Regions from separate parts of the Roseateles sp. DB2 genome, predicted to be linked through region 4. Evidence: predicted binding sites of a transcription regulator. Region 4 holds the regulator's gene; each other region holds the start of a gene.

Region 1 (7,081 bases), on a different contig from region 4:
CAGGCACGCAGCCGTGAGGCCGACCTTCAGCGCGCCCGCAGCGAGGTGGCCCGCCTCAAGGACGATGTCAGCCGCCGCGAGCCCCTGGTGGCCACCGGCGCCGTGGGCAAGGAGGAACTGGAGCATGCCCGTGCCCAGCTCAAGACGGCCCAGGCCGCTGCGTCCGCTGCCGAGGCCGCGGCCGAAGCCGCCCGCGAGCAGCTGGTCTCGAACCAGTCGCTGACGGATGGCACCGGCGTCGAGCAGCATCCCAATGTGCTGCGCGCCGCCGCCCGTGTGCGCGAGACCTTCCTGGCCGTGCAACGCAACGAGCTGCTGGCCCCGGTGGACGGCTGGGTCGCGCGCCGCAGCGTGCAACTGGGCCAGCGCGTGGCCGCCGGCACGCCGCTGATGAGCGTGGTGGGCCTGCAGCAGGCCTGGGTCGATGCCAATTTCAAGGAAGGCCAGCTGGCTCGCCTGCGCATCGGCCAGCCGGTGACCCTGGTGGCCGACGTCTATGGCGACAAGGCCGAGTTTCACGGCAAGGTCGTGGGTCTAGGCGCAGGTACCGGTGCGGCCTTTGCGGTGCTGCCGGCGCAGAACGCCACGGGCAACTGGATCAAGGTCGTGCAGCGCGTGCCCGTGCGCATCGCCCTGGACGCCAAGGAGCTGGCCGAGCACCCGCTGCGCGTGGGCCTGTCGATGAACGTGGCGGTGGACGTGAGCGATCAGTCGGGCAAGCCGCTGTCCGAGACCATCGCGGCTGGCAGCGCCACCTCGACCAAGGTCTTCGAGGACCAGGACCGCGCCGCCGATGCCGAGGTGCAGCGCATCATCCAGTCCAATCTGGGCCGCGCGGCCAGGCCGGCGGTTGCCACAACCAAGGCCGTGGCCAAGGCCCACAAGAGCGCTGACGCCGTCCACGGAAAGGCCTGAGCATGAGCGCTCCCGCCGCCGCCTTGGCGCCGCCGCCACCGCTCAAGGGTTCCGACCTGGTGATGGGCACGCTGGCCCTGTCGCTGGCGACCTTCATGAACGTGCTGGACTCGTCCATTGCCAACGTGTCGCTGCCGGCCATCGCCGGTGACCTGGGCGTGAGCCCGGTGCAGGGCACCTGGGTGATCACGAGCTTCGGCGTGGCCAACGCCATCTCCGTGCCGCTGACCGGCTGGCTCACCCAGCGCTTCGGCGCCGTGCGCCTGTTCACCACCAGCGTGCTGCTCTTCGTGCTGGCCTCCTGGCTGTGCGGCTTCGCGCATTCGCTGGAGATGCTGGTGGCCTGCCGCGTGCTGCAGGGCCTGGTGGCGGGGCCCATGATCCCGCTGTCGCAGACCCTGCTGCTGTCCAGCTATCCGCCGGCCAAGGCGGGCACGGCACTCGCCTTATGGGGGGTGACGACGCTGGTCGCGCCCGTGGTCGGGCCGCTGCTGGGCGGCTGGATCACGGACAACGTCTCCTGGCCCTGGATCTTTTACATCAACGTGCCCGTGGGCCTGCTGGCCGCGGGCATGACCTGGAGCATCTACCGCCAGCGCGAGACGCAGATCAAGAAGCTGCCCATCGACGGCGTGGGCCTGGCCCTGCTCGTGCTGTGGGTGGGCGCGCTGCAGGTCATGCTGGACAAGGGCAAGGAGCTGGACTGGTTCGCCAGCCCCGAGATCTGCATCCTGGGCCTGACGGCGCTGATCGGCTTCGCCTTCTTCCTCGTGTGGGAGCTGACGGACGAGCACCCGGTGGTGGATCTGCGGCTGTTTGCGCGGCGCAACTTCCTCTTCGGTGCGGCCACGCTGTCCATCGCCTACGGCCTGTTCTTCGGCAATGTGGTGCTCCTGCCTCTGTGGCTGCAGCAGTGGATGGGCTACACGGCCACGGACGCCGGCATGGCGCTGGCGCCGGTGGGCCTGCTGGCCATCCTGCTGTCGCCGGTGGTGGGCCGCAACGTGGCCCGGGTGGACCCGCGCTGGATGGCCAGCTTCGCCTTCGTGATGTTCGCCATCGTGCTGAAGATGCGCGGCAACTTCACCACGCAGACGGACTTCGCCACCATCATGATCCCCACCATCCTGCAAGGGGCGGCGCTGGCCTTCTTCTTCATTCCGCTGACCACGCTGACGCTGTCGGGCATCACGCCGGACCGCATCGCGGCGGCGGCGGGCCTGTCGAACTTCGTGCGGATCACGGCGGGCGCCATGGGCACCTCGATCTCGACCACGCTGTGGGAGAACCGCGCCGCGCTGCATCACCACCACCTCGCCGAGCGACTGGCGCAAGGCGACCCGGTCACGACCGAGACCCTGCGCCAGCTGCAGACCGGCGGCCTGAGCATGGAGCAGTCCCTGGCCTGGCTCAACCGCATGGTGGACCAGCAGGCCTTCACCCGCGCGGCCGATGACATCTTCATCGCCTCGGCGGCCATCTTCCTGGTGCTGATTGCCGCGGTGTGGCTCACCAAGCGTCCACCGCGCCTGGCGGCGCCGGTGGATGCGGGCGGCGCGCACTGAGGGCCGCTTGCGCCGAAGCAAAAAAGGCGGGGACTCAGCGGTCCTCGCCCTTTTCACTTGTTGCAGGCTCGTCTCCCTCGGAGTCCTTGGGCGGCCGGCCGCGCTTCGCCGCCGGCGCGGTGTCCAGGCGGATGCCGCGCCGCTGCAGGGCCTCCCGCAGCAGGTACTCGATCTGTGCATTGCTGGACCGCAGCTCACGTGCGGCCAGACGCTCGATCTCGTCCCACAGCTCTGGCGGGAGGCGAAGCAGGAAGCTCTTCTTGCCCGGGCTGGCCATGCAGGGCTCAGTTGTAGAGCGTGCCAGCGTTGACGATGGGCTGGGTGTCCTTGTCGGAGCACAGCACCACCAGCAGGTTGGACACCATGGCGGCCTTGCGCTCGTCGTCCAGCACCACGATCTCGCGTTCGGACAGGCCCTTGAGCGCCGACTCCACCATGCTCACCGCACCGTGCACGATGCGTTGGCGGGCGCTGATGATGGCCTCGGCCTGCTGGCGGCGCAGCATCACCTGGGCGATCTCGGGGGCGTAGGCCAGGTGGGTCAGCTTGGCGTCCAGCACCTCCACGCCGGCAGCGGCGAAGCGTTCCTGCAGCTCGGCCTTCATGGCTGCGGCCACCTCGTCCTGGCCGGCGCGCAGGGTGGTCTCGCCGTGGGCGAGGTCCTCGCCGTCGTCATAGGCGTAGAGGTTGGCGGTGTGGCGCAGCGCGGCCTCGGCCTGGATCTGCACATAGGTCTCGTAGCTGTCCACGTCGAAGAGGGCCTGGGCTGTGTCGCTCACGCGCCAGACCACGGCGGCGCTGATCTCGATGGGATTGCCGCGCTTGTCATTGACCTTCAGTGTGGGCGAGACCAGGTTGCGCGAGCGCAGGGAAAGGCGCTGCTTGCCGGCCAGGGGATTGGCCCAGCGCAGGCCCGGTTCGCGGTCCGTGCCAATGTAGCGGCCGAACAGGGTCATCACCCGGCCTTCGTTGGGCTGCTGCATGTACAGGCCTGCACCGACGAAGACCGACAGCACCATGCTCAGCACGGCCCCGATCAGGTGGTGGGCCACGACGGCCATGAAGGCGGCCAGGCCCCACAGCGCCAGCATGCCCAGCAAGGCCAGGTAGCCGTTGGTGGCGTGGGCGCGGCGCTCGGCCGTGGGGGCTTGCTGCGTGATCGAACGGACTGTGCTCATGAGGCCCTCCTGTGAATTAATGTGATATCACTTTAATTCCAGAATTGCTGTCTTGGCAAGTCCCCTTCGCCACGCAGCGCACATGCCCCCGCGTTCAGAGATTCGCCGCGAACAGGCGTTTGAGGAAGAGCTGCTTGAAGCTGTGCGCCTGGTCCAGGCCCAGGCGCTCCAGGTAGGCCTCGGGCACTTCGGGCAGGCCTTGCAGGCTGCGCAGGACCAGACCCACCAGCTCCACGGGATGGGTGCTGGCGTGCTTGAGCTTCTTCAGGGCGCGGACGATCTTGAGCTCGTCCTCCGTGAGGTCAGTGCCGAAGGGGAAGTCCGGCAGCAGGCCCTCATTGCGCCAGGGGCGCAGCAGCTCGCGCAGGGCCTCGGGTCGGTTGCAGCGCCAGGCATCCGGAAGTTGCCAGTCGGCGGCGAGCTTGCCGTGGGCCTGGGCTTCGCGCACCAGCTCGTCCTGGAAGCGGGAGTCGGCGATGCGGATCAGGGCCTGCACCACCTCGGTGTCGGTCCTGCCGCGCAGGTCGGCCACGCCGTATTCGGTGATGACGATGTCGCGCAGGTGGCGCGGGATGGTCACGTTGCCGTAGTTCCAGACGATGGAGCTGGTGAGGCCGTGGTGGTTGTCATGTGTGGCGCGCAGCATCAGGATGGAGCGGGCATCCGGCAGCGCATGGCCCATGGCAACGAAGTTGTACTGGCCACCCACGCCCGAGACCACCTGGCCTGATTCCAGGGCGTCCGAGCCGGCCGCGCCCAGCAGCGTCATCTTCATGGTGGTGTTCATGAAGCGGGCGTCGCGGCGCTGCAGGCGCTTGAGGCGCTCGCTGCCCAGGGCATCGCCGTAAAGCTCGTTGATGTAACCGATGCGGGTCATGGCGATCTGCTCGCGCAGGGGCTCATCCAGCTCGCGCAGGGTCTGGTAGAAGTCCCGAGGGCCCAGGAAGAAGCCACCATGTAGAAGGGCAGTCTGGCGCCAGCTTGTACCCAGCACCGCGCTCCAGGCCTGGAGGGTCTCGCTGCTGCCCAGTTCGGTAGGCAGCGTTCGTGCGGCCTCCAGCGTGAGGGTCTCGCTCAGCAAGCCCTGGCTTTGCCAATGCCGCAGTGCCGGGGCGTCCAGCGGCAGGGGCAGGGCGCCCAGGGTTTGCAGGGCCAGCAAGGTGCCCACGCTGGGGGTTTCGCTGAGCGCCCCTTCGAGCGCCAGGGTCTGCAGGGCCTCGTCCTGGAAGACGCGTCGTTTCACGATGCCGGCCCGGATCAGCTGCAGCAGGCCGTTGACGAACATCTCCGAGCAGCCATAGAGCCCCTGCTCGAAGGGCGCCAGCTCGCGTGTGGCGATGCCCTCCAGCGCGAGGCCGGCCAACATCTGGCGGAAGGCTGCCGGCCGCGTCTGTCGCACGATCAGGGCTTGAGCGATGGCGTCGCCCAGCGAGCCGATGCCGATCTGCAGCGTGCCGCCGTCCTTGACCAGGCTTGCGGCGTGCAGGCCGATGGCGTAGTCAGCCCAGCCGATGGCGGCATTGGGTGGAGCGAAGAGCTGGTGGCTGGTCGCGGGCGTCTCGACCAGGAGGTCCGCCAGGCCGGCGGGGACCACGGCAGGGCCGGTCATGAAGGGCAGCTGGCGGTTGATCATCAGCACAGTCAGCGGCTTGCGGCCCTGGGCGGCCAGGCGCTCGATGAGGTCCAGGCTGAGGTCCGGATTGCAGGAGAGGGACAGCTGCCGCCCGCCCGCGTCTGCCTCGTCACCGCGGCAGGCCACGGCCTGCAGGATGAGGTTGACGCCGTGGCTCATCATGTCCCGCACCACGAAGCTGTAGTTGGTGCAGACGAAGCCCTGCTGCGCCAGGGGGTTGCCCAGGTAGTCGCCGGTCTTCAGGAAGAACTCGTGGACCTCGATATTGGGCGGCAGCGCCTGCGCGCGGTGGTCCTTCACGTAGTCGAGGTCCGGGTAGTCGGCGAAGACCCGCTCGACCAGCGGACCCAGGAACTGCTGCTCCAGCTCACTCTTGCCCACCGGCTTCTCCAGCGACAGCGCGGTGAATATCTTCAGCCGACGCTCGGGCAGGTGGCTCACGCGACGATACAGGGCGTTCACCAGGGGGTTGGGCTTGCCCAGGCCCAGGGGAATGGCCATGACGATGTCGCCGGGCACCCGTTCGAGGATCAGATCGACGGCCCGCTCCAGGTCTTGGACAAGCGGGGCCGTACTGGCGAGGTGGGGGCTGAGGGGGGATGTCACGGAAGGTCTCCTCTGTTTGGCTGCAGTGTCTGCGCAGCCTGTTGTCAGTGGCTTGATATTTGGCAAGACATGACGTTGGTGACCGTCCCGCGCAAGGGGGGATTGCCGGGGCCCCTTGATCATGGTGCGAGGTGTCTGGAGGTGCGCGGAGTGTGCTGCAATATCGCCTGCAGTTTTCCCTGCCACTCCTTGCGCACCGCCCGCCTATCCGTTCATGTCCACGCCGCCGCCAGACCTCGAACACGATGCCCCCGCCTGGCTCCCCTGGTTCGGGCATTTCGTGACCCGCCGCGGGCTGTGGGCCGGCTTGACGCTGTTGTGCCTGACGGTCTGGCTGCTGGCGCTGGGGCTGTCCCAGTTGCTGATCACGCTGATGGGGCGTGGCGACCGGCTGGTGGCCACACTGTGTGCCTCGGCCTGCGCGCTGCTCATCACCGGGGTGTTCGGCTACCTTTTCCTGCGCCTGGTGCAGTTCCAGGACCAGACCCGGCAGCGGGTGAGTCACCACGCCACGCTGGATCCGCTCACCGACACCTTCAACCGGCGGCATTTCCTGCAACTGGTCGACCGCGAATGGTCCCGCGCCAAGCGCTACAACATGGATTGCGCCATGCTGCTGATGGACGTGGACCATTTCAAGCGCGTCAATGACACCCACGGTCACCTGTGTGGGGACCGGCTGCTGCGCGAGATCGCCCGCGTCAGCGGCGAGACGCTGCGGCAGGCCGACGTCCTGGCTCGCTTCGGCGGCGAGGAGTTCGCGGTCTTCCTGCCGCACACCGACCCCCTGGGCGCGCTGGACGTGGCCGAGCGCATCCGCGAGCGCGTGGAGCAGCTTCACTTCAGCTGGGAGGAGCGCGACGTGCCGGTGAGCGTCAGCCTGGGCGTGGCCTCGCTGCAGTATGAGCACCTGACCCTGGATCACCTCATCCACGACGCCGACGAAGCCCTCTACAGCGCCAAGGCCGCCGGCCGCAACTGCGTGCGGGCCAAGCTGGGGCTGCAGCCTGGCCATTCCAGTTACGCCCACTGAGGTCTCTGCGCCAGCGCGCTGACCACGTCCCCGATCAGCGCCCGATCAGCGACCCAGCAGGCGCTGGAGCTGCGCCAGGAGATGCAGCGGGGCTTGCGGTGACTGGCAGTCCAGCACGATGCGCCGCGGCATGGACCGCAGCCAGGTGATC
Region 2 (7,081 bases), on a different contig from region 4:
GTGGTCGCCGGTGATCATGGCCACACCAACGCCCGCGGCGCGCGCCTGCGCGACGGCCTCGGGCACGCTGGCGCGCAGCGGGTCCTCGAAGCCCAGCAGGCCCTGCCATTCGAAGCCGTGGTCATGCGCCTGCAACGGCATCTCGCCAGCGCCCACGGGCCCGGCCGCCACGGCCAGCACGCGCAGGCCGGCCTCGGCCATGGCCTGGACCTTCGGGCGCAGCGCGGCCCAGCGCGCTTCGTCCAGATGGCAAAGGTCGGCCACCGCCTCAGGGGCGCCCTTGGCCGCGATCCAGCGCTGGCCGTCGGGCGCTGTCCAGACCTGGGAGAAGGCCAGAAGCGAGGGGCTCAGCGGGTATTCGTGCAGCAGCGTCCAGTCCGGGTGCAGGTGCTCGGAGCCCGCCAGGTCCGCATCGCCGCGCAGTAGCACGGCCTGGTCCATGGGGTCGGCGCCGCCGCGGCGCGAGGCCAGCATGCCGAACTCCAGCAGGCGGTGGACCGCCTCGGGCAGGGACGCGGCATCGGCCGGCCCCTTCAGCGGCAGGTCCAGCTCGGGCGTGCACAGGCGGCGCAGGCTCATGCGGTTCTCGGTCAGCGTGCCGGTCTTGTCCACGCACAGCAGGGTGGCCGACCCCAGGGCCTCGATCACCGCCGGGCGCCGCGCCAACACCTGGATGCGTGCAAGGCGCCAGGCGCCCAGGGCCAGGAAGACGGTCAGCGCCATCGGAAACTCTTCCGGCAGCAGGGCCATGCCGATGGCGATGCCCGACAGCAGGCCCTGCAGCCAGTCGCCCTCCCGCCAGCCATGCCACAGCACCAGCAGCAGGCTGGCGCCCAGCGCGGCACCGCCGAAGACCTGAACCACCCGGCGCAGCTGCTGCTGCAGGGGCGTGCTGCTGCTGTCGATGCCAGCCAGCGAGGCACCGATGCGCCCAAGCTGCGTCTGCCGCCCTGTGGCGCTCACCTCCAGCAGCCCATGGCCGGCCACGACCAGGGTGCCGGCATGCAGCCAGGGGCTGTCGTCGCCGCCGGGGGGCGGGGCGGCGTCGCGCGCGTCGTCGGGCACCCAGGGCCTCTTGCGCACGGGCACGGATTCGCCGGTCAGCAGTGATTCGTCGGCCGTCACGGCGCTGGCCTCGATGAGGCGGCCGTCCGCGGACACACGATCGCCCTCGCCCACGGCGATGAGGTCGCCAGGCACCAGCTCGCTGGCGGCGCGCCGCTGCCAGCGCCCCTCCCGCAGCAGGCGGACCTGCGGCTGGGCCAGCGAGCGCAGGGCATCCAGGGCATGGGCGCTGCGGCGCTCCTGCAGCACCACCAGCCCCACCGTCAGCAGGGCGAAGACGCTCAGCAGCAGCCCCTCGCCCAAGTCGCCCAGCACCAGGTAGATGGCCGCCGCCACCAGCAGGAGCAGGAACATGGGCTCGGTGGCCACGCTGCGCAGGGTCTGCAGCAGGCCCTGGCGCTCGTGGTCCTCGAGCACATTGGGCCCGAAGTGAGCCAGGCGCTCGCGGGCCTCGGCTTCGCTGAGGCCTGAAGGGGCAGAGGGGTTGTGCGCCGCGGCGGACGCGGGAGCGGAGGACGGCTGCATGGCGGGCGGGCGGAAGGCGGTGTCCGACTCTAGGGCAATCCGCCTGACCTGGATGTGACGCAGGGCCAGCGCTTGACATGGCTCAAGACAAGCCGGGGGCGACATGGCATGCTGGATCTCATCCGCCCTGCCGGCGCCTTTGCGAGAGCCATCATGCAAGACCTGCCCCCCCTGCCCCGCCCGGCCGCCCCGCGCCGTCGCCTCTGGACGGCCCTGGGCCTGTCGATGGCACTGGTGCTGGCCGGCTGCGGCGTCATCGTGCAAAACCGCCTGCCCGCCGAGGCCCTGGCACGCCAGAGCAAGGCGCCGGGCACGGTCTACACCGGCTGGCGCGTCTTTCAGGACAAGTGCGCCCGCTGCCACGGCGCGGATGCGACAGGCACGGCGCAGGCGCCAGACCTGAGCCTGCGGGTGCGCGACATGGGCGCCCGCCGTTTCATGGCCCTGGTGCTGAGCCGCTACGACTGGGCCCTGCCCGCCGGAGCCGACCCTGCCAGCCGCGAGGCCCAGCTCGATGCAGTGCTGCAGGGCCGCCAGGGCGCGCTGGCCATGCCGGCCTGGCAGGGCGAGCCGGTGGTGACGGCCCATATCGCCGATCTCTACGCCTACCTGGCCGCCCGTGCGGACGGCTCGCAAGGCCCGGGACGCCCGGCGCCCTGAGCTTGCCTCGCCACCGGCGGGGCTATGCTGCAGGTAAGAACGAAGGCTGACTGCAAGGGAGGTTCCATGCCAGCCAAGCGAATCTTGATCGTGGACGACCAGGCGGAGACCCGCCGGCTGGTCCGTTGGGGGCTCACGGACAGCGGATTCACGCTGCACGAGGCCGCCAATGCCGCTGGCGCCCTGCAGCTGGCCCGCGCCCTGCATCCCGAGCTCGTGATCCTGGACGTGGTGCTGCCCGGGGACACCGACGGACTCGCCCTGTGCCGGCAGTTCCGAGCCGACGCCGAACTCGCCACGCTGCGCGTGCTCATCCTCTCGGCCAACGCCGATCCCAAGGACCGGCTGGCGGCCATGGACGCCGGTGCGGACGCCTATCTGTCCAAGCCCTTCAGTCCGGTCGAGCTCGACCGGCAGGTCCAGGCCCTGCTGAGCAAGACCTGACCCCATGCTGCGCCCTCCCTGGCGATGGCTGCTGCTGCGCCGCCCGGAAGGGCTGGCGGCCACGGTGCTGCTGCTGGGGCTGCTCATCGCCGCCTGCTCGGGCATCTGGATTGAGCAGCGCGAGACCCGTAGCGCCCAGGCGCGCTTCGAGCGCCTGGCCGAGAGAGTGGAGCGCGAGGTGGCGCGGCGCCTGCAGCTGCCGGTCTACGGCATGCACGGCGCGCGCGGGCTGTTCGCGGCCACGGGCCACGTCACCCTGCCCGAGTTCCGGACCTATGTGGACTCTCGGCAGCTGGCGCAGGAGTTTCCCGGCATCCGGGGCTTCGGGCTGATCGAGCGGGTACAGGAGGAGGCGCTGGCGTCCTTCATCGACGCCCGTCGGCGCGAAGGCCAGCCCGACTATGCCGTGCAGAGCCTGGCGCCAGGCGGCACTCATTACCTGATCAAGTACATCGAACCCCTGGCCGCCAACCGACCTGCCCTGGGGCTGGACCTGGCCGGAGACGCCATACGCCGGCAGGCGGTGGAGCAGGCCATTGACACCGGCAACCCCGTCATCAGCGATCGCCTGACGCTGCGCCAGGACGCCTCGCAGTCCGTTGGCTTCTTGCTGCTGGTGCCCTTCTATCGTCCAGGCAGCGACCCATTGACCGTCGAGCAGCGGCGCCGGGCCCTGATGGGCTTGCTCTTCGCCCCCCTGGTCGCTCACGAGATGTTCGAGCAGCTGGGCTACGTCACCGACGGCCAGTTGGCCGTGTCCCTCTATGCCGGCGAGCAGGCGGACGCGGCGCAGCTGATCCACCGCTCCGATCCCGAGCTGGACGAGCAGGACGCCGCCTTCAGGACCTGGCGCACCCTCACCGTCGCCCAGCGCCAGCTCAGCGTGCAGGGCCTCAGCACACCACTCTTCGAGCAGTCCTCGGTGAGCCTGGGCTGGCTGGGCGTCACCGTCGGGGGCGCCCTGCTCAGCACTGCCCTCGCCTTTGCGACCTGGCTGCTGGCCTCCGCCCGCCTGCGCGCCGAGGCACTGGCCCATGCCATGACCGCCGACCTGCAGCGCCTGGCCCTGGTCGCCCGCGGCACCTCCAACGCGGTGATCGCCACGGACGTGCAGCTGCGCATCAACTGGGTCAATGAAGGCTTCACCCGCATCACCGGCTACAGCGCCGAGGAGGTGCTGGGCCGCACGCCGGCCGAGGTGCTCAGCAGTGGTCAGGCCGCGCCGGAAACCCTGCACACCCTGGCGGAGGCCGTGCGCGAGGGCAAGGGATGCCGCGTGGAAATCCTCAACCGCCGCAAGGACGGCCGCCTCAACTGGGTGGACACCGAGCTGCAGCCCGTGCGAGACGAGGACGGCACGCTGACCGGCTTCATCGAGATCGCCCTGGACATCACCGAGCGCAAGACCGCCGCCGAGCAACTGGCTCGCGAGCAGCTGCGCCTGCAGAGCATCATTGATGGCACCGGCGCCGGCACCTGGGAATGGGACCTCGCCCATGACACGGTGCGCTTCAACGAGGAATGGGCCCAGATGCTGGGCTATACCCTGGCTGACCTGGAACCTATCACCAAGAAGACCTGGGAGCGCCTGGCCCACCCGGAGGACCTGCAACGGGCCACGCGCGTCCTCATGGAGCACCTGCAGGGATCGGCGCCGCAGTACGAAGCCGAGATGCGTCTGCGTCACCGGGACGGGCACTGGGTCTGGGTCATGACGCGCGGCAAGGTCGCCACCCGCGACGCGCAGGGGCAGCCGCTGCTGGTAGCGGGCACGCATCTGGACATCAGCAGGCGCAAGCGCATCGAACAGGACCTGCGCAACAACGAGGCTGTCCTCGAGCAGGCGGGCCGCATTGCCGGCGTGGGTGCCTGGCAGGTCGAGCTGGGATCACAGCGCCTGCACTGGAGCGTCCAGATGTTCAGGCTCCATGATCTGGACCCCGCATCGCCCCAGCCCAGCCTGGAGGAGGCCCTGCGCTTCTTCGATGCCGATACCCGCGAGCGGATCGCTGCGGCCACCCACGCATTGGTGACTGAGGGCTTGCCTCAGGACCTGGAGCTGCGCCTCATCACCGCCCAGGGGCGGGAGATCTGGGTGCGCTCGGTGGCCCAACCTGAGTTCGAGGGCGAGCGTGTGGTGCGCATCGTCGGCACCTTGCAGGACATCACGGAGCGGCGCCGGCTCGAAGACTCCCTGCGCCGCAACCACGACGTGCTGCGCAGCGTGCTGGAAAACCTGCCCTGCGGCCTCAGCGTGTTCGATGCGCAACTGCACCTGGTCGCCGACAACCAGCTCTTCCGCGAGCTGCTGGGCTTCCCGCCCCAGCTCTTCGAGGCCGAGCTGCGCGGCGAGCCGGTCCAGTTCGAGGAGATCATCCGTTTCAATGCCCAGCGCGGTGAATACGGCGAGAGCCAGGACCTGGACGCCACGGTGAACGCCATCATCGAGCGGGCCCGCCGCCCGACCCTGCACCAGTTCGAGCGCACGCGGCCCGACGGCACGGTGCTGGACATCCGCGGCGCCCCCATGCCGGGCGGCGGCTTCGTCACCACCTACATCGACGTGACCCAGCAGCGCCACGCCGCCCAGGAGCTGGCCAAGGCCATGATGCTGCAGAAGGCCGTGATGGATGCCTCGAGCAAGGTCGCCATCATGGGCTCCAACCGCCAGCGCATCGTCAACGTCTTCAACAAGGGCGCCGAGCTGATGACCGGCTACAGCGCGGCCGAGATGATCGGCAAGGCCCGTGCCAGCGCCCTGTTCGATCCCGTGGAGCTGGAGGCCTATGGCCGCGAGGTCTCGGAGCAGGTGGGCGAGCCGCTCAGCGGATTCGCCGCTCTCGTGCATCCCTCCCAGCTGGGCCGCGAGGTGGAGTGCCACTACGTGCGCAAGGATGGCAGCAGCTTCCCGGCCCTGCGCGTGGTCACCGAGATGCGCACGCCCGACGGCGAGCTGTTCGGCTACCTGGGCGTGGGCTTCGACATCAGCCGCCAGAAGCAGACCGAGGCCGAGCTGCGCGAGGCCACCGCCGCCGCCGAGGCCGCCAGCGCCGCCATGGGCCAGTTCCTGGCCAATATGAGCCACGAGATCCGCACGCCCATGAACGCGGTGCTGGGCCTGCTGCAGCTGCTGCAGCGCACGCCGCTGGACGAGCGCCAGCGCGACTACGTCAGCAAGACCGAGCGCGCCGGGCGCTCGCTGCTGGGCCTGCTCAACGACATCCTGGACTTCTCCAAGATCGAGGCCGGCAAGATGCAGGTGGACAGGCACCCCTTCTCGCCCCAGACCCTGCTGGACGACCTGCGGGTCATCCTCACTGGCAACGTGCGGCACCGTCCTCTTGCATTGCATTTCGAGCTGGACCCGGCCCTGCCGCCGGCCCTGCTGGGCGACAGCCTGCGCCTGCAGCAGGTGCTGATCAACCTGGGCGGCAACGCGATCAAGTTCACGGCCGAGGGCCAGGTGCGGGTGAGCCTGCGGCGCGAGCCGCCGCTGGCAGAGGACCCGCCGGGCAGCGTGCGCCTGCAGTTCCGCGTCAGCGACACCGGCATCGGCATCGACCCCGCCCACCAGCAGAAGATATTCGAGGGCTTCACCCAGGCCGAGGCCTCGACCACGCGCCGCTTCGGCGGCACCGGCCTGGGCCTGTCCATCAGCCAGCGCCTGGTGCAGCTGATGGGCGGCCAGCTGCAGCTGCACAGCACGCCGGGACAGGGCAGCGAGTTCTTCTTCAGCCTGACCCTGCCCGAGGCCGACCCCGCCTCACTCCCCGCGCCCGTGGCCAGCATGCCGGCGGGTGGCCGCCAGCGACTGCAGGGCCTGCGCCTGCTGGTGGTCGAGGACAACCGCATCAACCAGCAGGTGGCGCGCGAGCTGCTGGAGGACGAGGGCGCCACCATCGAGGTGGCCGGCAACGGCGCCCTGGCCCTGCAGCGCCTGGCCGAGGACGCGGCCTTCGACCTGATCCTGATGGACGTGCAGATGCCCGAGATGGATGGCTACACCGCCACGCGCGCCCTCCGCGCCGACGCCCGCCTGGCCGCCCTGCCCGTCATCGCCATGACGGCCAACACCATGGAAGGTGATCGCGAAGCCGCGCGTGCCGCGGGCATGGATGGCCACGTGGGCAAACCCTTCGAGATCGACGAGCTGGTGGCCGTGATCAACCGCCGCCTGGGGCGCACGCAGGCCACGGGGGCCCCCGCCGAGGCGCCAGCGCCCGGCAGCGCACCGGTCCCGCCAGCGCTGCAGGCCCAGGGCATGGCGCTGGGGCTGGACCTGGCCGACGGCCTCGCTCGGCTGATGGGCAGGCCGGATCGCTACCTGCGCATCTGCCGGGGCTTCGTGGAGGACACCGCGGCCCTGGAAGCCCGCCTGCAGCCCCTG
Region 3 (7,081 bases), on a different contig from region 4:
GCACTTTGCGGCGCCACTCAGCGTTCGGGTTTGAGCGGCGTCAACGCCACCCCCTTCTGGCTGATCAGCGATTCCCCCAGGCCCCTGCACCACCTGCATTTGCGCGGGCGCAAAACCACGCCCCAATAAGGTTCATACATTCTGCAACTTTAAGAACGCTGGGCTCCGCCCATTCCATTCATGAGCCTGAACAAACCAGAACTGGTGTGCCCGGCCGGCAGCCTGCGCGCCCTCCAGATGGCGGTGGATGCAGGCGCCGATGCTGTCTACCTGGGCCTCAAGGACGCTACCAACGCCCGCAACTTCGGCGGCCTCAACTTCGATCTGGAGCAGGTTCGCAGCGGCATTGCCTATGCGCATCAACGCGGCCGCAAGGTGCTGATGGCCCTCAACACTTACGGCCAATCGCAGGACCTGACCCCCTGGATCGCCGCGGTGGATTGTGCTGCGGAGCTTGGCGCCGACGCGCTGATCGTCGCCGACAGCGCCGTCCTGGCCTACGCGGCCAAGGCCCACCCAGCGCTGCGCCTGCACCTCTCCGTGCAGGCCTCGGCCACCAGCTACGAGGCCATCAATTTCTACCGCGAGCGCTACGGCATCCAGCGCGCCGTGCTGCCCCGCGTACTGACCCTGCAGCAGGTCCAGCACGTGATCCGCCACACCGAGGTGGAGATCGAGGTCTTCGGCTTCGGCAGCCTCTGCGTGATGGTGGAAGGCCGGTGCGCCCTGTCCTCCTATGCCACCGGCCAGTCGCCCAACACGCATGGGGTCTGCTCGCCCCCCTCGGCCGTCCAGTGGCAGGAACGCGGCGATGGCGTCGAGGCCCGCCTCAACGGCGTGCTGATCGACCACTACGCGGCCGACGAAGCCCGCGGCTATCCCACCCTGTGCAAAGGCCGATTCGACGTACAGGGCCGGCGCGACTACGCGCTGGAAGAGCCCACCAGCCTCAACACCCTGGCCCTGCTGCCGCAACTGATCGAGTCCGGTGTACGGGCCATCAAGATCGAGGGGCGCCAGCGCAGCCCGGCCTATGTGTCCCAGGTCAGCAAGGTCTGGCGCGAGGCCATCGACCGCGCCGCCTCCAGCGATCGATACACCGTCGCGCCCGCCTGGCAACAGGCCCTGTCGCATTGGGCCGAGGGCCAGCAAAGCACCCTGGGCGCCTTTGACCGGCCTTGGCGATGAAGCGCAGCGAGTACAGCCCATGACTGATACACACGCACCCACCCTCACCGTCGGCCCCCTGCAGTACTGGTGGCCGCGCCAGACGCTGATGCACTTCTACGCCGAGCTGGCCGACAGCCCTGCCCACACCCTCGTGCTGGGCGAGGTCACCTGCTCTCGCCGCAACGAGTTCTCCCTGGAGGACTGGCTGGCCCTCGCCCGGGAGCTTCAGCAGGCTGGCAAGCGCGTGCGCCTGGCCAGCATGCCGCTTTTGATGTCCGAGGCTGAATTGCGCGGCATGCGCCGCCTGGCCGAGGCGGCCCTCAACGCCGAAACGCCCATGGACTTCGAGGCCGGCGATGCTGCAGCGCTCCGAGTCTGGCACAGGCTCACCTGCGAGCAGACTGCCCTGGCGTGCCGCAGCCAGTTGGTGCTGGGCCCTCACATCAACGTCTACAACCGCCCCGCGCTGGAAGAGCTGGCCAGCCTGGGGGCAAGTATCTGGGTGCCGCCGGCCGAGCTGTCGCTCGCGGCCATCGCGCGCTGCAACCCGGCGCCAGGCGCGGTGCAGGCGCAGGGACGGGCCCTCAGCACGGAGCTCCTGGTCTTCGGCCGCATGACCCTGGCCTTCTCGGCCCGCTGCTTCACCGCGCGCCACCACCGCCTCAGCAAAGACCAGTGCGACTTCCGCTGCCGCGACGACGCCGACGGCCTGCTGCTGCGCACCAGCGAGGGCCAGCCCTTCCTGGCGCTCAACGGCATCCAGACACAGTCGGCCGGCCTGCAGTGCCTGATCCAGGCGCGGACGCAAGTCCTTGCCACCGGCGTGCAGGCCCTGCGCCTCTCGCCCTGCAGCGGCGATTTCGCCCGCGCGCTGGCCCTGTTCGATGCCGTCTACCGGCAGGCGGCCGATGCCGACCAGGCCCTGGCCGAACTGCAGACCCTGGACCTTCCCGGCACCCTGGTCCATGGATTTGCCCACCAGCAGCCAGGCATGCTGGCCCTGGTCTGAGAGGAGATCCTCATGCAAGCCCCCCTGCGCGATCCCGCTTCCCACCCTTCGGCCCCCGCAGGCCTGCACAAGATGCTGCTGGACCACGTCCGCGGCGTGGTGCGGCGCCTGCCGGTGGAGCCGCCTTCCTTCGTTGCCGCGCGCCTGCTGGACCAGTTCCTGCTGCCGCGCCTGGATGCCAGCCAGCGCCAGGGCCTGTCGCACAAGGCCATGGAGCTGGAGCTGTTGGAGCCTGGCATCCGGCTACGCCTGCTGCTGGGTGATGCCGGCTTCACCCTGGCCCCGCGCGAGGCGCCGGTGCTGCTGCGCATCCGCGCCCGCACGCCGGCCCTGTGGCGGCTGCTGCGCGGCGAGGAGGACGCCGACCGTCTCTTCTTCGACCGCGCCCTGGTCATGGAAGGCGACACCGAGTTCGGCCTGATGCTCAAGAACACCCTCGACGCCATTGGGCCCCTGCTGCCCGCCACCGCCTTCGGGCGTCCGCTTTGAAGCCCTGCCGCCCCATCTGTCGGAGCACGCCATGCATCTCACCCAAGTCCTGCTGCAGGCCCTGAAGGCGCGCGGCGCCACGGAGGTCTTCGGCATCCCCGGGGACTTCGCCCTGCCCCTTTTCCTGGAAATGCAGAGGGCCGAAGTACTGCCCTTGCATCCGCTGTCCCATGAGCCCGCGCTGGCATTCGCGGCGGACGCGGCCTCGCGCGCGCGAGGCGGTCTCGGCGTAGCCGCAGTCACCTATGGCGCAGGGGCACTCAACCTCGTCAACGGCGTCGCCAGCGCCTATGCGGAGCGCGTGCCGCTGGTGATCCTCTCCGGCGCCCCGGCAGCGCACGAGGCGGCCAGCGGGCTGTTGCTGCATCACCAGGTCAAGTCCCTGGATAGCCAGTGGCGCATCTTCCAGGAGATCACCGTGGACCAGGCCCGCCTGGACGACCCGCGCTCCGCACCTGCCCAGATCGCCCGCGTGCTGGACTCGGCCTTGCGCGAGGCCGGCCCGGTCTATCTGGAAATCCCGCGCGACATGCCCGCCCGCCCCTGCGAACCCGCGCCTGCCCCTCAGATGCGGCCTGTGGACGCCGAACGCCTGGCCGCCTGCGCCGACGAACTGCTGGCTCGCCTGCGCCAGGCCCGACATCCGCTGATGCTGGTGGGCGTGGAGATAAGGCGCTACGGCATCGAGGCGCAGGTGGCCGAGCTGGCGCGGCGCCTGGACATCCCGGTGGCTACCACGCTCATGGGCCGGGGCCTGCTGCACGACGCCGGTGTCCCCTTGCTCGGCACCTACCTGGGCCTGGCGGGGGACGCGGCGCTGACCGAGCAGGTCGAGAACTCGGACGGCCTGCTGCTGCTGGGCGCCATCCTCAGCGACACCAACTTCGCCGCCGCCCGCCGACCCATCGACTTCCGCCATGGCATCCGCGTCTGGCAGGGCCGGGTCGAGATGGGCCATCACAGCTACCACGACGTGCCCATCAAGGACCTGGTCGAAGCCCTGCTGCTGCGCCTGCTGACCCGGCCGCTGCGGCCCTCCGCGCCCCCCCATTCCCGGCCCTCGCCCGAGCTGCCCGGGCCTGACTCGCTCCTGAGCCCCGGCGCCATCATCGCGGTGCTCAACGAGTTTCAGCAGCGCCACGGCGCCATGCCCGTGGCCAGCGACGTGGGCGACTGCCTCTTCAGCGCGCTGGAACTAGCCCCGGGCGACCTGCTGGCGCCGGGCTACTACGCCAGCATGGGCTATGGCGTGCCAGCCGGCCTCGGGCTACAGGTGGCCACCGGCCGTCGGCCGCTGATCCTGGTCGGCGACGGCGCCTTCCAGATGACGGGCTGGGAGCTGGGCAATGCCCGCGCCCTGGGCGCGGACCCCATCGTCGTGGTCTTCAACAACAGCAGCTGGGAGATGCTGCGCACCTTCCAGCCCGAAGGGCACTACCACGGCCGCGGCGACTGGGACTTCGCCGCCATGGCGCCCGGCATGGGCGGCAGCGGCTATCGCGTCGCCACCGTGGGCGAGCTGCGCGTGGCCCTGGACCAGGCCCTGCAGCAGCGCGACCGCTTCCAGCTGATCGATGCGAGACTGCCGTCCGGCTCCCTATCCCCCACGCTGAGCCGCTTCGTGAAGGCCGTCAAGCGCCTCTCCATGCCTGAGGACTGAGCCCCTCACCAAAGGCCGACGGTCGCCGCCACTTGACCCAGATCAAAAGAAACATTTCAGATGTTGATTTACACCGTTCCGCTCGGCACAATTCCTACATTCAAAATAGAGCTTTAAAGATGAACACCACCACAGCTCCCCACATCCACGTTCCCAGCTTGCCACCGCAGCAACGCCATCCGGCCATCTTCGGCGCCTTCGAGGCCCTGCCTGTCGGCGGCTGGCTGGAGCTCAGCAATGACCACAACCCCGAGCCCCTGCACCGGCAGTTCCAGGTCCTGTGGCCGGGCCAGTTCGACTGGGAAGCCCTGGAATCCGGCCCGGAGCAGTGGCGCGTGCGCATCTCCCGAAAGCCTGCGGGCAAGAGCTGCTGCGGCTGCTGTAGTTGAGCCTCCTGCAGGCCGCACCAGGCTGGAGGCCTGGTCCTTTGGCAGGCGCAAACGCCAAGGCGCTTGTATCCGCCCTCAGTCCCTGAGGGCGCGCCTGCAGGACTGGTGGGGCCATATCCTCGGGCGCCACTCGCTGTGGTCGGCTGACTGCGTTGATTTTTCTTGTGTCGAGCTGGAGCACTGACGCCATGAGTACTGTCCTGTTGCGCCTGGAAGAACCGCCTGTTCGGCGAGATGGCTTTGCCCTGTGGCAGCTGGGCTTCCGGCCCTTCTACCTGCTGGCCGCGCTGCAGGCCCTGCTGATGGTGCCGCTGTGGGCGCTGCAGTTCAGCGGCTGGCTGCCTCATGCCCTGATCAAGGGCGCGGCCTGGCATGCGCACGAGATGGTGTTCGGCTATGCGCTGGCAGTGGTGATCGGCTTTCTTTTCACGGCCGGGCGCAACTGGTCCGGCCAGGCCACGCCCACAGGCCGACCGCTGCAGGCCATGGCCGCCCTGTGGGTGCTGGCACGCCTGGCAGTCCTGGGGCCCTGGGGCTGGGCATCCCTGCTGCTCAATGTGGCCGTACCCTGGGCCGCCGCCTGGGGCCTGTGGCAGGCTCTGCACAAGGCGGGCAATCGGCGCAACTACTTCTTCGTCGGTCTGCTGCTGCTGATGGGCCTGGGCAGCGCACTGCTGCACCTGGGCAGCATGGGCCTGCTGGAGCTGCCCGTGCTGAGCAGCGCCGGTCTGCCACTGGGGCTGGACATCGTGCTCTTCATGATCGCAGTGATGGCCGGACGCGTGGTGCCCATGTTCTCCAACAATGGCGTGCCGGGCATGCAGGCGCGGCGCGAGCCCTGGGTGGAGCAGGCATCGTTGGGCAGCGTGATCGCCCTGCTGGTGCTGGACGCCCTGGGCGTGGGCGGCGGTCTGAGCTTTGCCGTGCTGTGCTTGGCTCTGCTGGCGCACAGCTGGCGCTGGATGCTGTGGCAGCCCTGGAAGACCTGGCGCAATCCGCTGGTGTGGGTGCTGCATGCAGCCTATTTGTGGCTGCCGGTGCACCTGGGCCTGCGCATCGCCGCGCTGCTGTGGCAGTTGCCCAGCGGCCCGGCCACCCACGCACTGACGGTGGGCGTGATCGGCATGATCACACTGGGCATGATCACCCGCACGGCCCTGGGTCACACCGGCCGCCGTCTGCAGGCCGGGCCCGTGGAGACCACGGCCTACCTCTGCATGTTCGCCGCAGCCCTGGTCCGCGTGGCCCTGCCGCTGCTGATGCCGCAATGGCTGATGGGCGCCGCGCTGGCCTCGGCCCTGCTGTGGAGCCTGTCCTTCGCGCTCTATCTGTGGCGCTATGCACCTTTCCTGCTGCGAACCCGTGCGGACGGGCAGCCCGGTTGAGCCCGTCAGGGAGAGAATGCCCCCATGCGCCTCACCACCATGACCGACTATGCGCTGCGACTGCTGATCTACCTCGGCAGCCATCCGGAGCGCCTGTGCACCACCGCCGAGATTGCCCAAGCCTATGGGATCTCGGAGGCCCACATGACCAAGATCACCCACCAACTGGGTTTGGGCGGCTGGATCACCACCGTGCGCGGCAAGGGAGGCGGCATGTGCCTGGCGCATGAGCCGTCGGCCATCAACCTCGGCGCCCTGGTAAGGGCCGTGGAGCCGGACTTCATGCTTGTCGAGTGCCTGGGCGACGACAGCGACTGCCGACTCACCCAGCGCTGCCGCCTGAGCAAGATCTTCCGCGACGCCCTCGACGCCTTCCTGGCCGAGCTGGACCAGCACACCCTGGCCGAGCTGCTCCCGCCGCCGGGCCGCAAGCTGCCCCTGCGTCCGCCCCCTGGCTTCTCCATACGGGCCCTCAAGGCCTGACCCTCTCCATGTCTTGCGCCGAGCCCCCTGCCGCCGACCACGCGGCCCGCCGCGTCATTCCCATCCAGGCCAGCGCCGCGCCGGCCGGCAGCTCGCTCTACGTGGCCGAGCAGAAGATCTACCCGCGCTCCGTCAGCGGCCGCTTCGCCAACTGGCGCTGGGCCCTGGTGGCGCTCACCCAGCTCTTCTTCTACGGCATGCCCTGGCTGCAGTGGGAAGACCGTCAGGCCCTCCTCTTCGATCTGGTGGGCGGGCGCTTTTACATCGGCGGCCTGGTCTTCTATCCGCAGGACCTGATCTACCTGGCCACGCTGCTGGTCTTCAGCGCCCTGCTGCTCTTCTTCTTCACCGCCGTGGCGGGGCGGCTGTGGTGCGGCTATGCCTGCCCGCAGACCGTCTACACCGAGCTTTTCCTCTGGATCGAGCGCCACACCGAGGGCGACCGCCAGGCCCGCATGCGCCTGGACACCTCGCCCTGGAGCCCCGAGAAGCTGGC
Region 4 (7,081 bases):
GGGGCGCATGACATGGACATTCTCTATCTGCTGATTCCGATGTCGGTGGTGCTGGTGCTGCTGATCGTCGGCGTATTCGGCTGGGCCATCAACAGTGGCCAATTGGACGATCTGGAGCGTGAAGGTGAACGCATTCTGGATGATGAATCTCAGGGGGTTGATGGCGATCAAGCCATGAACAAAGTAATCCCCTAAGAATCCCGGGGTCAATCAAGTGTGAAGGAGCACGTCAATGGCAAGTGTCGCTCAGCCGGCCGGGCCGGTTTATGAGGACGGCGTCGTACGCGCGTTTGCGCTCGCAGCCGTCCTGTGGGGCATCGTGGGCATGCTGGTGGGGGTGGTCATCGCCGCCCAGCTGGCATGGCCCGAGCTCAATCTCGGAATTCCCTGGCTCAGCTATGGCCGATTGCGGCCCCTGCATACCAACGCGGTGATCTTTGCCTTCGGCGGCTGCACGCTGTTCGCAACGGCCTATCACGTGGTGCAACGCACCGGCCAGACGCGCCTGTTCGCGCCGGGCCTGGCCTGGTTCACCTTCGTGGGCTGGCAGCTGGTCATCCTGGCCGCGGCGGTCACGCTGCCGCTGGGCATCACCTCCGGCAAGGAATACGCTGAACTGGAATGGCCCGTCGACATCCTGATCACGCTGGTGTGGGTGTCCTTCGCCATCGTGTTCTTCGGCTCCGTCGGCATCCGCAAGATCCGCCACATCTACGTGGCGAACTGGTTCTTCGGTGCCTTCATCATCGCCGTCGCCCTGCTGCACCTCGTGAACAGCGCCGCCATCCCGGTGAGCCTGTTCAAGAGCTACTCGGCCTATGCCGGCGTGCAGGACGCCATGGTGCAGTGGTGGTACGGCCATAACGCCGTGGGCTTCTTCCTGACCGCAGGCTTCCTGGGGATGATGTACTACTACATCCCCAAGCAGGCCGGCCGTCCGGTGTACAGCTACCGCCTGTCCATCGTGCACTTCTGGGCCCTGATCTTCACCTATATGTGGGCGGGCCCCCACCACCTGCACTACACCGCGCTGCCCGACTGGGCGCAGTCGGTGGGCATGCTGTTCTCGCTGGTGCTGCTGGCTCCCTCCTGGGGCGGCATGATCAACGGCATCATGACCCTGTCGGGTGCCTGGCACAAGCTGCGTGACGATCCGATCCTGAAGTTCCTGATCGTGTCCCTGTCCTTCTACGGCATGTCGACCTTCGAAGGTCCGATGATGTCCATCAAGACGGTGAACGCCCTGAGCCATTACACGGACTGGACCGTCGGCCACGTGCACTCCGGTGCCCTGGGCTGGGTGGGCCTGATCTCCATGGGTTCGCTGTACCACCTGATCCCGCGCATGTTCGGCCGCACCGAGATGTACTCCAAGCGCGCCATCGAGCTGCACTTCTGGGTTGCGACTCTGGGCATCGTGCTGTACATCGCCGCGATGTGGATTGCCGGCGTGATGCAGGGCCTGATGTGGCGTGCGGTCAATCCTGACGGCACCCTGGTCTACACCTTCGTCGAGAGCGTCAAGGCCACCTATCCCTTCTACGTCATCCGTCTGTGCGGCGGCCTGCTGTACCTCGGCGGCATGCTGATCATGGCCTGGAACGTCGTGAAGACGGTCGGCGTCGGCAAGGTGCAGGCACAACCTGTCCCCGCTGTCGCGGCTCACGCCTGAGGCAAGGGAGAACTCAACATGGCTAACAACAACCACGCCGTTTCCGGTCACGAGAAGATCGAGACCAGCAACTTCCTGATGATCGTGCTGGTGCTGCTGACGGTGGTCGTCGGCGGCATCGTGGAGATCGTGCCGCTGTTCTTCCAGCGCTCGACCACCCAGCCGGTCGAAGGCCTGAAGCCCTATACCGCGCTGCAGCTGGCCGGCCGGGACGTCTACATCCGCGAGGGCTGCTACAACTGCCACTCGCAGATGATCCGCCCCTTCCGTGCCGAGACCCTGCGCTACGGCCACTACTCGGTGGCGGGTGAGTTCGTCTACGACCACCCCTTCCAGTGGGGCTCCAAGCGGACCGGTCCCGATCTGCACCGCGTGGGCGGGAAGTACAGCGATGAATGGCATCGCATCCACCTGAACAACCCGCGCGACCTGGTGCCCGAGTCCAATATGCCGGCCTACCCCTGGCTCACCAAGGCTCTGGTGGACCCGGCCGACATGGCGCCCAGGATGAAGGCCCTGCGCACGGTGGGCGTGCCCTACACCGATGACGAAATCGCCAAGGCTGGCGAGGACGTCAAGGGCAAGACCGAGATGGATGCCGTCGTCGCCTATCTGCAGGTGATGGGCACCGCCCTGAAGAAGTAAGGAGGCACCCCATGGACGTCAATGACCTCCGCATTGCCTTCACGCTGTTCTCCATGGTGATCTTCCTGGGCATCGTGTCCTGGGCCTTCTCCAAGCGGAACAAGCAATCCTTTGACGAGCTGGGCGGTCTGCCCCTGATGGACGATCAGGCCGCCGGCGCAATCTCCTCCCAAGGAGGCCGCAATGAGTGACTTTTTCTCCAGCGGCTGGTCGACCTTCGTCGCAGCTGCCACCATCCTCGGCCTGGTGCTGTGTCTGGTCCTGCTGATCATCGCCAGCCGCCGCCGCGTGATGGCCGATGACAACACGACGGGCCACGTCTGGGACGTGGACCTGCGTGAGATGAACAACCCGCTGCCGCGCTGGTGGATGGGCCTGTTCGTGATCACCGTGGTGTTCTCGGGCATCTATCTGGCCATGTACCCGGGCCTGGGCAGCAACGAGGGCAGCCTCAAGTGGTCCAGTGCTGGTCAGTACGAGGCGGAGCAGGCCAAGGCCCGCGCGGCCCTGGAAGGCGTGTACGCCAAGTACAAGTCCATGGACGCCGCCGCGCTGTCCAAGGATCCGTCGGCCATGGCCATTGGTGAGCGTCTGTTCGCCAACAACTGCGCCGGTTGTCATGGTTCCGATGCCAAGGGCTCCAAGGGCTTTCCCAACCTCACCGACAACGATTGGCTGTACGGCGGCGCGCACGAGACCATCGTGCAGACCATCAGCGGCGGTCGCAACGGCGTGATGCCCCCGATGGCCGCGGCAGTCGGTGGCCCCGAGGACGTCAAGAACGTGGCGAACTATGTGCTGAGCCTCTCCGGCAGCCCGCACAACTCGATCGCTGCCCAACTGGGCAAGGCCAAGTTCGGCGCCTGCGCCGCTTGCCACGGTCCTGATGGCAAGGGCAACCAGGCCATCGGTGCGCCCAACCTGACAGACAAGGTCTGGCTGCATGGCTGGGGTGAGGACGCTGTCATTGCCATGATCAACAACGGCAAGAACAACGTCATGCCGGCCCACGCCTCGCGCCTGAGCGCTGAGCAGGTCCATGTGCTGGGCGCCTATGTGTGGGGCCTGTCGCAGGGCACCGCCGTCGCCGCAAAGTAAGTTCCTTCGCAACAAGGATTGATCCCCATGAGCAGTAGCAGCGATACCCCCTCCGCAGCAGCGTCCAATGCCCTTGCGGGCGACGATGCCGCCCGTGAGATGGTGTCGCTCTACCAGGCTCAGAAGAAGATCTACCCCAAGGCCGTCAGCGGATGGTTCATCCGCTGGCGCTGGGCCTTGGTCTGGTTCACGCAGCTCCTGTTCTATGGGCTGCCCTGGCTGGAGTGGAACGCACGTCAGGCCGTCCTGTTCGATCTGGGCGCCCGTCGCTTCTACGTCTTCGGCCTGGTCCTGTATCCGCAGGACTTCATCTACCTCACGGCGCTGCTGCTGATCTCGGCATATGCGCTCTTTCTCTTCACCGCAGTCGCCGGTCGACTGTGGTGTGGCTATGCCTGCCCGCAGACGGTCTACACCGAGATCTTCATGTGGATCGAGCGCAAGTTCGAAGGTGACCGCGCAGCCCGCATGAAGCTGGATGCCGCGCCCTGGTCCCTGGCCAAGCTTGGCCGCAAGGGCGGCAAGCAACTGGCCTGGATTCTGCTGGCCGTCTGGACCGGCTTTACTTTCGTCGGCTACTTCACCCCCATCAAGGTCCTTGGGGCTGAGGTGGCAGCCCTGGGCCTGGGGCCCTGGGAACTGTTCTGGGTGCTGTTCTACGGCTTCGCGACCTACCTCTTTGCCGGCCACATGCGCGAGCAGGTCTGCAAGTACATGTGCCCATATGCGCGCTTCCAGAGCGCCATGTTCGACAAGGACACGCTGATCATCAGCTACGACGTCGAGCGCGGCGAGCCACGCGGCTCGCGTGGCCGCAAGATTGACATCAAGGCCGCTGGCCTGGGCTCCTGCATCGACTGCAATCTGTGCGTGCAGGTGTGCCCGACGGGCATCGACATCCGCAACGGCCTGCAGTACGAATGCATCGGCTGCGCGGCGTGCATCGACGTCTGCAATGGCGTGATGGACAAGATGGGCTATCCGCGCGGCCTCGTCCGCTATGACACACAGAACGGCCTCAGTGAGCACCTCAGCCGTACGCAGCTGATCCGCCGCATGTTCCGGCCGCGCGTGCTCATCTACTCCGGCATCCTGGTCCTGATCTGCGTAGCCCTGTTCTGGCACATGCTGACCCGCACGCCTTTCAAGGTCGACGTCGTGCGCGACCGCGCCTCGCTTGCGCGTCTGGTGGATGACGGCTACATCGAGAACGTCTACCGCTTGCAGGTCATGAATGCCACGGAGCAGACGCAGTCCTACACCATCACCGCGGACGGGCTGCAAGGCCTTGTGCTGACGCCGCCCCTGCGTCTGAGCGTCGGGCCTGCCGAGGCGCGCTGGGTGTCCGTGGCACTGCGTCTGCCGCCGCAGACGGCACAATCGGCGGGCGGTGGTGCCCACGAGATCCATTTCCGCATCGTCCGCGATGCCGTGGCTGGCGAAATGCCGAGCCAACTGGTCGAAAAATCCACCTTTGTGGTTCCCCGCTAGGAGCGAAACATGGCTGACATCCAATCTTCCTCACCCGCGCCGCGCGCCTGGTGGCACGAACGCATGATGTGGCTGGTGGTCGGCGGCCCTGCGGCGGTGGTCCTGGCCAGCTTCGTGACCCTGGGCATGGCAATCAAGCATCCGGACCCTGTGATCGAGACGCAGCAGCGTGTCTCTGCGGACAGCGCCGCGGACGGCCCGCAAGCCGCCGCCCTTGCTCCGGCCATCGCAGCCCGTAACCATGCCGCCACCGGCGGCCCAGCGAGCGGCAAGTAAGCCCTCGCAGTCCATCGTGGAGGAGACCGGGATGGGACTGATTGGTGAGAAACCGGGCCCCGCGCGCTGGGCCATGCACATACTCTGGCCGGCCTTCGTGATGGCAGGCGTGACCGAGGCGCTGGTCTTCGCCCTGGTCGACCCCATGGACCTGAGCTGGTTTGGCATGTCACCGGTGCAACTGAGCCGTGAGGCGGTCTACACCTTGAGCTTCCTGGCCTTCTGGCTGCTGATCAGCCTGGCCTCGGCGGTGACGATGCTGCTGGCCACGCTGCCGCCTGAATCTGGGCAGGGGCATCCGAGGCGCTGGCCGCAATGAGCGGTCGGCCGGACCGCTGCCCGAGGCGCAGGTCCACCGATCTGCCGCTGCTTGCCTCACTTGACAGGAGGCGGTAGCTCAGAAAGCACAAAGCCCGCCTTGCAGCGGGCTTTATGCTTGCAGGGAGGAGGGCGCCTTTAGCTGCAGTGCGCGGTGTTCACCAGCTTCTGCAGGCCGTCCTGGTTCAGGATGCGGATCTGGCGCTGCTTCACTTCCAGCAGGCCTTCGTCCTGGAACTTGGAGAAGGTGCGGCTGACTGTCTCCAGCTTGAGGCCCAGATAGCTGCCGATCTCTTCACGCGTCATGCGCAGTACCAGGGCCGAGGCGGAGAAGCCACGGGCCTGCAGGCGCTGGGTGAGGTTCAGCAGGAAGGCGGCCAGGCGTTCTTCGGCACGCATGGAGCCCAGCAGCAGCATCACGCCATGATCACGGACGATCTCGCGGCTCATGATCTTGTGGAACTGGTGCTGCAGGTCGGTGAACTCACGGGAGAGCTCCTCGAGCTGGCCATAGGGGATCACGCAGACCTGACTGTCTTCCAGGGCCACTGCATCGCAGGAATGGCGGTCATTGCTGATGCCGTCCAAACCCAGCAACTCGCCGGCCATCTGGAAGCCGGTGACTTGGTCTCGGCCATCTTCAGAGGAGACGCAGGTCTTGAAGAAGCCGGTACGGACGGCGTAGAGCGACTGGAAGGCATCGCCCGTGCGGAACAGGGTGTCCCCGCGGGATACATTGCGGCGCGTGGCCACCAGGCTGTCTAGCTGGTTCAGGTCCGACTCGGACAGCCCGACGGGCAGGCACAACTCGCGCAGATTGCAGCTGGAGCAGGCGACCTTGAAGGGCTCGATCTTGATCGGGGTCTGGGTATTCATAGGGCTCATTATGGGCTGGGACTGCCGGGGCGGCGAGGGATTGTCAATGGCCGCGACTGCTTCAGGGCAAAGCTAGGACATGACGCTCCTCAAGGCTGCAGCCATTGTTTACCCGGGCTCCTTGATCAATCTTGATACAGGTCAATCAGTGCTTGTGCAGGCTTGGCACAGTGGCGACATGGAAACCATCAACACTGCCGCCCTGCCGGGCATCACCGAGGATGTGCTGCGCCGCTTCGATGTGTCCGGTCCGCGCTACACGTCCTACCCGACGGCCGACCGATTCGTTGAAGCCTTCTCTGTCGAGCAGTACAAGCAGGCCCTGAACCAACGGGCTGACGGCGGGGTGGTGGGAGGCGGGGCGCCCCTGTCCCTCTACATCCACATTCCCTTCTGCGAGTCCGTCTGCTACTACTGTGCCTGCAACAAGGTCATCACCAAGCACCATGACCGGGCCGCAGAGTATCTGGAGGTTCTGGTCCAGGAAATGGACCTGACGGTGACGGAGCTGCGGCGAGCGCAGGCGATATCGCAATTGCATTTCGGTGGAGGCTCTCCGACCTTCCTCAGCGACGAGGAACTGACGGGGCTGATGGAGGCGATCAAGCAGCGCTTCAAGCTGGCGCCTGGCGCCGAGGTGTCGATCGAGGTCGACCCCCGCACCGTCACCGAGGCCCGCCTGAAGCACCTGCGCCAGCTGGGCTT

What was found. The regulator FNR, encoded in region 4, switches genes on or off when oxygen is low (the NO sensors DNR and NnrR bind a similar motif). The targets are predictions, from matches to a motif close to TTGATNNNNATCAA.
Region 1: the regulator FNR is predicted to act here: its motif matches at 5,950-5,963, upstream of ACS5PK_RS09045 (acetyl-CoA hydrolase/transferase C-terminal domain-containing protein).
Region 2: the regulator FNR is predicted to act here: its motif matches at 1,663-1,676, upstream of ACS5PK_RS04585 (cation-translocating P-type ATPase).
Region 3: the regulator FNR is predicted to act here: its motif matches at 4,361-4,374, upstream of ACS5PK_RS07290 (DUF2249 domain-containing protein).

The regions. Positions count from the first base shown of each region.
Region 1 covers NZ_JBPZGY010000004.1:374,825-381,905, forward strand. The annotation lists gene ACS5PK_RS09025 (HlyD family secretion protein) at 1-915, shown strand, start outside; gene ACS5PK_RS09030 (DHA2 family efflux MFS transporter permease subunit) at 918-2,480, shown strand; gene ACS5PK_RS09035 (hypothetical protein) at 2,515-2,757, opposite strand; gene ACS5PK_RS09040 (SPFH domain-containing protein) at 2,765-3,658, opposite strand; gene ACS5PK_RS09045 (acetyl-CoA hydrolase/transferase C-terminal domain-containing protein) at 3,753-5,897, opposite strand; gene ACS5PK_RS09050 (GGDEF domain-containing protein) at 6,112-6,930, shown strand; gene miaA (tRNA (adenosine(37)-N6)-dimethylallyltransferase MiaA) at 6,976-7,081, opposite strand, start outside.
Region 2 covers NZ_JBPZGY010000002.1:460,853-467,933, reverse strand. The annotation lists gene ACS5PK_RS04585 (cation-translocating P-type ATPase) at 1-1,590, opposite strand, end outside; gene ACS5PK_RS04580 (c-type cytochrome) at 1,744-2,250, shown strand; gene ACS5PK_RS04575 (response regulator transcription factor) at 2,317-2,694, shown strand; gene ACS5PK_RS04570 (PAS domain S-box protein) at 2,699-7,081, shown strand, end outside.
Region 3 covers NZ_JBPZGY010000003.1:496,951-504,031, reverse strand. The annotation lists gene ubiU (ubiquinone anaerobic biosynthesis protein UbiU) at 181-1,188, shown strand; gene ACS5PK_RS07305 (U32 family peptidase) at 1,208-2,179, shown strand; gene ubiT (ubiquinone anaerobic biosynthesis accessory factor UbiT) at 2,192-2,668, shown strand; gene ipdC (indolepyruvate/phenylpyruvate decarboxylase) at 2,700-4,328, shown strand; gene ACS5PK_RS07290 (DUF2249 domain-containing protein) at 4,448-4,717, shown strand; gene ACS5PK_RS07285 (NnrS family protein) at 4,906-6,102, shown strand; gene ACS5PK_RS07280 (RrF2 family transcriptional regulator) at 6,127-6,585, shown strand; gene ccoG (cytochrome c oxidase accessory protein CcoG) at 6,594-7,081, shown strand, end outside.
Region 4 covers NZ_JBPZGY010000001.1:244,733-251,813, forward strand. The annotation lists gene ccoS (cbb3-type cytochrome oxidase assembly protein CcoS) at 13-195, shown strand; gene ccoN (cytochrome-c oxidase, cbb3-type subunit I) at 233-1,672, shown strand; gene ccoO (cytochrome-c oxidase, cbb3-type subunit II) at 1,691-2,317, shown strand; gene ACS5PK_RS01000 (cbb3-type cytochrome oxidase subunit 3) at 2,329-2,508, shown strand; gene ccoP (cytochrome-c oxidase, cbb3-type subunit III) at 2,501-3,415, shown strand; gene ccoG (cytochrome c oxidase accessory protein CcoG) at 3,443-4,906, shown strand; gene ACS5PK_RS01015 (hypothetical protein) at 4,916-5,182, shown strand; gene ACS5PK_RS01020 (hypothetical protein) at 5,214-5,501, shown strand; gene fnr (fumarate/nitrate reduction transcriptional regulator Fnr) at 5,639-6,376, opposite strand; gene hemN (oxygen-independent coproporphyrinogen III oxidase) at 6,555-7,081, shown strand, end outside.